2 regions of the Paenibacillus sp. FSL R5-0486 genome follow, and region 2 is predicted to be linked to the other one. Evidence: riboswitches for the same ligand, from Rfam matches in the RefSeq annotation. Region 2 holds a riboswitch; the other holds the start of a gene.
The links. A riboswitch is a leader RNA that binds a small molecule or an ion and turns the genes downstream of it on or off. The one in region 2 is predicted to bind ZMP and ZTP.
Positions count from the first base shown of each region.

Region 1: linked by a shared signal. The riboswitch ahead of MKY01_RS29055 (TIGR01440 family protein) and the one ahead of MKY01_RS08590 (DJ-1/PfpI family protein) in region 2 are both predicted to bind ZMP and ZTP.

Region 1 covers NZ_CP150237.1:6,556,308-6,560,736, forward strand. Annotated here, with positions in the region: gene upp (uracil phosphoribosyltransferase) at 1-321, opposite strand, end outside; gene glyA (serine hydroxymethyltransferase) at 751-1,998, opposite strand; gene MKY01_RS29055 (TIGR01440 family protein) at 2,218-2,811, opposite strand; ZMP/ZTP riboswitch at 2,953-3,034, opposite strand; gene MKY01_RS29060 (low molecular weight protein arginine phosphatase) at 3,131-3,703, opposite strand; gene MKY01_RS29065 (manganese efflux pump MntP family protein) at 3,762-4,322, opposite strand.
Region 2 covers NZ_CP150237.1:1,889,490-1,893,918, reverse strand. Annotated here, with positions in the region: gene MKY01_RS08610 (SDR family NAD(P)-dependent oxidoreductase) at 1-316, opposite strand, end outside; gene MKY01_RS08605 (class I SAM-dependent methyltransferase) at 365-1,111, opposite strand; gene MKY01_RS08600 (VOC family protein) at 1,303-1,686, opposite strand; gene MKY01_RS08595 (GNAT family N-acetyltransferase) at 1,862-2,335, opposite strand; gene MKY01_RS08590 (DJ-1/PfpI family protein) at 2,340-2,948, opposite strand; ZMP/ZTP riboswitch at 3,009-3,090, opposite strand; gene MKY01_RS08585 (GNAT family N-acetyltransferase) at 3,141-3,656, opposite strand; gene MKY01_RS08580 (YfiT family bacillithiol transferase) at 3,690-4,214, opposite strand; gene MKY01_RS08575 (GNAT family N-acetyltransferase) at 4,262-4,429, opposite strand, start outside.

The DNA of each region.
Region 1 (4,429 bases), 2.6 Mb from region 2:
TTCCGGGTCACGGAACAGACCCACATGTCCAACTTTTGCCGCTGGCAACAATTTCACTACGCCATCCAGCATTCCGAGTCCTGCGCGCAGAATCGGCACCAGTCCGAGCATACGTCCAGAGATAACTTTACCTTGTGTTGCAGCTACAGGTGTCTGTACATCAATCGTTTCCAGTTCAACATCTCTTGTAATCTCATAAGCCATCAACGTTGCTACTTCATCCACCAATTCACGAAAATCTTTCGTATTCGTACGCATGTCGCGTATAAACGTCAGTTTGTGTTGAATCAAAGGGTGATCACATATTACTAATTTTCCCATCTAATTTGTCCCTCCGGTAAGTTCTTCATGTTCAGCATTTCCAAATATACCTAGCCACCATTCATGGGCTCGATAAATCCTGTATATTATATCATCACCAACAACGAATTACACCATCAAAGGGCACCCAATCATTACAGATTACCGAATCCTATAAAAAACAGGACCGGAAAATGATCCATCCGGTCCTGTTTTGCTCCTGCTGTTATGTCGTTAAGAAAATGAAAATGATGAATACAATGGCACTCCGCCTACAGAATGATCCTTCGATCGCTGTTATCCCCAGATTTTTTTTATTCTCCTTTTAACAAGGGAAAAATCCGGGGATAAAGGCGAACGCTTCGCTTCTGCGGTCTCATTCTGTCTGCTTCGTTTTTTTGTATCCCATTTTAAGAACATCTCAAATACAAACAGCATGAGCAACGTTTTTTAGTATTTAAGATCGGTATAGAGCGGGAATTGGTCTGTCAGTGCAGTCACTTCTGCACGGGCTTCATCCAGCTTCGCTGTATCTTTTGGATTTTTCAGCGTTTTAGCAATGATCTTACCGATGGCTACCATCGCTTCTTCGTTCATGCCACGGGAAGTTGCAGCAGGTGTACCAATTCGAATACCACTCGTTACAAACGGGCTTGTAGGGTCGAATGGAATGGCATTTTTGTTCACGGTAATACCGATGGAATCAAGCACATGCTCAGCTTCCTTACCTGTGATGTTCACACTGCGTGTGTCGATCAGCATCAAGTGGTTATCTGTACCACCAGATACGATGTTCAATCCTTCAGCGATCAGTGTTTCAGCCAGAACCTGTGCGTTTTTCACAACATTCTCAGCATACGTTTTGAACGATGGTTGCAAAGCTTCACCGAATGCTACCGCTTTGGAAGCGATCACGTGCATCAAAGGTCCACCTTGGGAACCTGGAAATACGGCTTTATCAATCGCTGCTGCCCACGCTTTGCGGCACAGAATCATACCACCACGAGGTCCACGCAGCGTTTTGTGTGTAGTTGTTGTTACGAAATGCGCATGTGGAACCGGGTTTGGATGCAAACCAGCAGCAACCAGTCCTGCGATGTGAGCCATGTCCACCATGAACAAAGCGCCTACATCATTGGCGATGGAAGCCAGCTTTTCAAAATCAATGGTACGCGGATATGCACTTGCACCTGCAACGATCAGACGAGGACGGTGTTTGAAAGCCGCTTTGCGTACTTCATCATAATCAATCAGGAATGTATCTTCCTGTACGCCGTATGCTACAAAGTTGTACAGCAAACCAGATGCGTTAACCGGGCTACCGTGTGTGAGGTGTCCACCATGGGCAAGGTTCATACCAAGTACAGTATCACCAGGTTTCAACGCTGCAAGATAAACTGCCATGTTCGCTTGTGCACCGGAGTGAGGTTGAACATTCACGTGTTCTGCTCCGAACAATTCTTTTGCACGATCACGCGCGATGTCTTCAACGATGTCCACATGCTCACAACCGCCATAGTAACGTTTGCCTGGATATCCTTCAGCGTACTTGTTGGTCAGAACAGATCCCATTGCTTCGATTACTGCTTCACTTACGATGTTCTCGGATGCGATCAGTTCGATGTTGTTCTGTTGACGTTTCAGTTCAAGATTCATCGCTTCCAGTACTGCCGGGTCATTCTTGCGCAATTGTTCCATGATTAAATTCCTCCCAGTTATAAGTGAAGTTATAAAGTGAAACTAATGTTTACACGAAAACGGCGAGTGCAACACCAATCTGAAGAAACGAAGTGGTCGCCTTTATCACCGGATTTCCCCTTTTAAATAGGGAATTAAAAAATCTGGGGATAACAGCGTTCGGAAGATGGTGATGCAATCAAAGTCAGGAGTGTAACCCAATTAGTCTCGCTTTATATGTTAGTCACAAAATGTCGAATCTGGTTGTTCTTCCATACGATACACCGCGCGTTCGCCGCCAATCAACTTCGGACGGGTCAACGCTGTGGTTACACGAGCATCTCCAACATAGCGAAGCGCTGTACGATAGGGTACGGCTACATGCCGGAGATGCATCCCAATCATCGTCTCCCCAATGTCCAGTCCCGCATGGGCCTGCACATGTTCAGCCAGGCATGGATCGGTCAGCGAACGATATGCTGCGGATGCCATTGAACCTCCGGCCTTGGGCACGGGTACTGCACCAACCTCGGTCAATCCAAGTCGAGTAAGCACAGAACGTTCCATTACCAGCGCACGGTTCAGATGCTCACAACATTGGAATACCGTGTCAAAACCGAACTCTTCCTGCACCTCGCGTATACCCGCAAGAAGCTGCTGCGCCACTTCAATGGCACCACTCGTACCAATCCGAGCGCCTGCGACTTCACTTGTGCTTGTACCGATCACAACGATCTGTCCAGGCCCAAGCTGTCCGGCAAGCGCCAGTTCATGCAGAATAGACGCGGTCTGTTCCTGCAATCCGGGTTGTTCCGAATCTAACTCTATAGTCATCCTATTATCGCCTCCCGATAAAATCATGCCCGCTGTCTCTTGGTTGTCCTTCGTATTCTTGCACGGCATCTCAGGTACTATTATAGCGAATAATCAGATGAAAGACGAAAAAAAGAGCAGTCTGCGGGTAACGCAGAATTGCTCTTTTGCCCAGGCGACCGGCCGTTTGTTCCGGTGCTCCATCGTGGTTATGCCCACTTCGTCGCCAGTTACACCGGATCCCTGTTTTCCCCTTCATCATAAAACAACCCGCGGCTAAAATCAACGGTTAATTTACATCACGTGTCCTATTTCTATAACCTGCCTCGCAGGATCAGAATTATCCCAGCTTATCCAAAAGCCGGTCCAATGCCGTCCGAATCTCAGCTGCAGCTATATTGTAATCATCACGACTTCCTCCAAACGGATCGGAGATGTCGAAACTTGGAATTCGTTGTCTAATCTCAATGGCTCGCTCACGCTCCGATGCCAGGATCTCTTGGCCAAGGGCACGTTTCATCTCAAGCGTTGCAAACAGGCTGTCCAACTCCTGAACATCACTTAATACCTGTTCATCATCCTCCACATATTCTTTCAATGTATAGGTTTTGTGGACTGAATCGGGAAAAACCTGCATGACATGCTGCTTATGACTCCGTGTTAATGTAAGAACCAGATCGGCCCAACCTACCAGGTTAGAGCTAAGCTGTGTGGAATGAGGTGGACCTTCAACGTTATGATCTCTCAAAACCGCTTCAGCATGTCGGGAGATCGGCATACCCGACGTTGCTGCCACACCTGCGGAGCGAACCTCTACCTGAATGCCACGCTCCGATGCCAGTTTTCTCAAAAGCCCCTCTGCCATGGGGCTGCGGCACGTATTTCCTGTACACACGAATAAAATATGTTTCATTGTGTTAGCCTCCCCATTTTACATATGATGCGAATGATATGATATTTCAAGTTTTATTCTAAAATATAAACAAAAGTCCAAACGCAAGCAAGATTGCGCCACCAATGGCTTCGCCGTAATCCCCGAGATTCTGGCTCACCCGACGGCCTAATAGCAGACCCATAACCGACATCACCCCGCCACACACACCGAAAGCAAGTACAGTTAAGATCAGATCACTGCTAAACATCCCTAAGGAAACGCCAACGGAGAATGAATCCACACTTACGCTGAGGGAGAACAAAACAACGCCGAGCAGGGAACGGTGGTCCACCAGCTTTGTATCGCCTTCACGGAATGCATTCAGAATCATATGAGCACCCAGCAAAACAAGCAATCCACCTGCCGCATACGTCGTAATGTCACCGAGCAGGGAGCTGACGTATTTGCCCATATACATGCCGATGAGCGGCATGATGATATGAAATAGCGCCGTTACAATACTGATTCGCAATACATCCCGCAGCCGAATGCCCTTCATGCCAATTCCGATCCCGAGTGAGAACGCATCGAGGCCAAGCGCAATAGCCATGATCAAAATGGTTACCAACTGCCCTACATGGACAGACACATCCCACATCCCCATACCCCCAAGTCACGTAAAGGTTCTTGTACACGATATGCGGACAAGGACCTAAACATGACCGATGAAAGGCAAACGGCGACGGATCTACTCGATATCCATGG
Region 2 (4,429 bases):
TGCATTGATCGATAAGTTTTAGAGGCTCCAGCATCGCTGCATTATTAATGAGTCCAATGAATTCAGCTTCCTGAGAAGGTATTTGGTCCAATATGCGTGTAATCAAATCATCGATCCCATTCAGGTCGGCAAGATCATACTGAACATGGTGGTAACGCCCGCTCCATTCCTCGCCTGATTCCAACAGATCCGAACCCCCGCGTGAAATACCATAAACGTAATCCCCCTTAGCCAATAATAACTCTGCAAGTTGTAAACCGATCCCTTTGGATGTGCCTGTAATGATAAAGTGTCTTTTTCCTGTTTCTGTTCCCATTTCGATACCACTCCTCCTCAATTTTAAAAGCATATCATTACCCTACTCTTACGAGTTTTTCTTTCTCCACAACGTGGCCCACAGAAAAGGTACACCAAAACATGGTTCATGCTGCTCCATCGCCTTCATCGCACGGAACTCGACACACTCAAAGCCATCTTCCAGCATGTAACGAAGCTTCTCCTCCGTGAATGCAAGACCACCTCGCATCGACTTCTCTTGATACACCTGCCAATCAGTCATAACGATCTCTGGCCCACCAATATCGCTATAACCAGGAGCAAAACAAGTCATTCCAAAGTATCCTCCAGGCCGGAGTGCATTATGGATCATTTCTATGTATGGAATGCGCTGATGTGGCAACAGATGGTGCAGACAACCCGAGTCGTAGACAAGATCATATTCTTGCTCTGGGGACAATTCGAACACAGATCGACATTCAAAATGCACGTCCAGTTGCTCTTCTGCCGCCCTCTCCTTAGCCCAGGCAATAGCTGTCTCCGAAAAATCATAAGCATCTACCTGATATCCTTGGCGGGTTAAATACAACGCATTTCTGCCCGGGCCACACCCCAGTTCCAGTGCCTTGCCGCCGCTCAGCAGACCTGCGTTCACATGTTCTACCAGATTCTCATCCGGTTTGTTTGGGAAAAAGGGGATTGGTCTGTTCCGATCCTCATAGAAAGGTTCCCAAAACTGCTTGGCAGATCTGAAATCCGCATCGAGCATATCATATAGATCCTGTACACTTTTAATCGTCTTTTCCACAACCACATTCCTCCTTAAATGCTCCATTCAAACCTTCATTTTCGACTATTCATTCCTCGGCATTTTCGTTAAATCAGCCACACTCTATTATAACATTTTTACCCAATAGTTCTCTATTTTTCTTGCGTTTTTCTACTCCAAAACATAAGCTTTTTCCCAACAAAAAAACGACCGACATGAATGTCGATCGTTTTTTTGTTGGGGTTTTGTGTTGTAACTTACTTCGCCCGTTCCAAAACTGCAAAGTAATTCCCTTCGTTATCAGCAAAGTTGAAGACACGCCCCGTTGGCATCTCGACAATCTCTCCGACCGTTACATGTTTACCAGCCAAGTCGGCATATAACTGATCCAGATTTTCGGTGAAGAACATTAACGAAGGTGTGCCCAGATTTACACCCGCCGACATCCGTTCAACGAACTCTTTGTCATGGAGTATAATGCTTGTCTGCGAGTCTGCGGTAGGCGCAATCTCAATCCATCTCATGCCCTCGTCAAGGTTTACTTCATCCACAATGTGGAATCCTGCAACTTCCGTCCAAAATGCCAGTGATTCATCCTGATTGTTGACATACAACATAATCTGGCCGACTTTGCTAAACATGCATCATTCACTCCTCTGATCATCTAATCTCTTAACATCCTGCTTATCATTCCTCAAATTCCAATAGAGTATAACATGCAGGACAGCTTTTTGATCATCTTTCTTTGCAAGTCCATGCAACTTAAACTGAAGTACACTTTTATGCTTCCACTTCAATTAGTTTTTTGAAGTTTCCTTATAATGTTTTAACAAGTGAAAGTCTATGAAACCCCGAGGTATAATAGTTCATATCAACACCTTCTTTTTGAAAATTCATTCGTTCATAAAATACGAGCGCTGCTTCATTTTCTTCATGATCAAGTGTGTAAAGCATGACATCACCACTGCCGAATTCAGCTATTTTTATACATATTTTTGTAATTAGTCCACGTGCTACTCCCTGTCGAAGGTGTGATTTGCATGTAACAACGCCAACGATTTCATATCGGTTAACAGTAGGATGAAAGATATAACCAGCATGACCTATGACAACATCTGCTTCGTCAACCATGACATAATAAGCACTGATACGTTCATCCGTCATTTTTAAAAATAAATCCCAGCGCGCAGGATACTGATCGCGTATAAACGAAGGGAATTGAAAATCATGATCCGTCATCATTTTCAGCACTGCTGGCTGATCAATCGCTTGAAAAAGGCGAATAGTCATCTTTTTATCCCCTACCCTTAGTGTGCATGTAGACATCTTTTAAGTTACCAGCTTCATAATATGGATACTCTAGTTTTTGTTGAACTTGAAGGACGATCTCCGTAGACGTTAACATTTCGACCAAGTATAGTCCCAGGTCAATGGAAGCCGTAACCCCCGCACCCGTTATCGTATTACCATCACGCACTACACGCGCTGAGATCACTTCTGCACAATAAGGATTCAATAAATCATAAGCAGATGAGTTGGTAGTAGCCCTTTTTCCATTCAGGAAACCTGCTGCCCCCAACAGTAAAGCCCCGGTACAAATAGATATTTTATATGTGACATTTTCTGCCGTTCGGACCCATCGCATAAAATCCTCATCAAATCGAAGCGTTCTAGTTGATAATCCACCAGGAAAAAATACTAGGTCAAAATCCCCTAGATGAGGTAATACTGCATCGGATTTCATTTTCAGCCCACGATCATCCGAAATTTCCTCCTTATCTGCGCAGAATGTCCATGATACGTTTTCCTTTGCTTTCAGAATCGCTAGCCAAGTCACAGCTTCATAAAATCCAGCTAAATCCATGCTTGTCATTCCATCAAATAAAACAAACGCCATTTTCATTGCCGCCACCAGTCCTTTCGTTCCCTGAATAATAAATAAAGTGTTTGATCAAAAGATCAAACACTTTGCCCAGGCGTACGGCATATAATATATGTGCTCCCTCGTGGTTCACTCCACGTTTACGCCAGTCACACATAACAGATATTTACAACTAATATACATGACATCTTTCATATTGTATATATTATGAAATTATTGCGTGGCTTTTAACTTCTTCGTAAGATAAAGTACAACATCGTCGTCCATAATCGTTTCTTCACCCGGCTGAATGTAATGATCATGTTTGTATACACCGTGACCGTCTGGTATGTACCCGCGATGGGCATATAGAACTTGCGCTTTGCCATAATCGGAAAACACACCTACACCAATGCCTGCTACATCCGTTCGTTCCAGAATAACTTCCTCTGCTCGGTCCATCAACCGTGAACCAATACCTTGGCGCTGGAACTTCATTAGTACATTAAAATCGTTAATTTCGGGAATGCCTTGTTCCCTGAAAGACGGGTAGCTGGAATTCCACAATACATTCACGTATCCGGCAAATTCTCCATTCAACTCGGCTACCAAGGTTACGCGTTCCCCATTCTGTTGTTCAGCCAAGTAATGAAGATACTGCTCAGGGGATCTCCCCCAACCCTGCTCCTGAAACGCCTTTGATATGATTACAGGATCGTTCTCATTTAATAGTCTGATATGTACACTCATTGATGAATCCTCCTTAAAAGATATTTCTAATAGCTATATTCCCAATCTATCCCGAAGCGATGTGATGTGAGCAACATGGTGTTTGCCATGCCAAGCATACATGCCCAGATTGTAATCCAGTCTTGTCGTTTCTTCCGATGAGGGATGATAAAACTGTTTGGCATAATCTGCATCTGTCAGCGCGTTTAACAGAAACACCCAACGACGATGGAGGGCATCCAGAATCTGAAGCGAGAATTCGACATCCAGGTCTCGTGAATCACTCAGTTCAGCCCAGCGCTCTTCATAATAAGGCCGAATCGTTGGTGTATCCTCTGTCAGTGCCAACTTGAAACGAATCATACTGTTCATATGGCTGTCTGCCATGTGGTGAATAACCTGTTTGAGCATCCATCCACCTTCTCGATACGGCAGACTTAATTGCTCTTCACTCAGTCCCTTTACCGCTTCTCGTGCGCGTTCAGGCAACTCAGCAATGTCCTGAATCCACTTCTCCCGTTGTGCCAAAGTAACTTCACCCGTGTGTACAAATGGTCCTATCGGAAATCTTTCATCCATCCATTATTCCTCCTTGTTTACATGATTTAAATAACTTTAAGCAGGATCTACAGGGCATATTCCATAAGCCAACAGTCTCGCATCTGTCCTTCGTGCTGCTCATGTTTCTCCAACAGCTTAATCTTTTGGAAACCACATTTCTCATAACAGGATATCGCTCGCAAGTTCCAGGATTGAGGGTCCATAACCACTTTACGGGCTTGTTTTTCATTAAT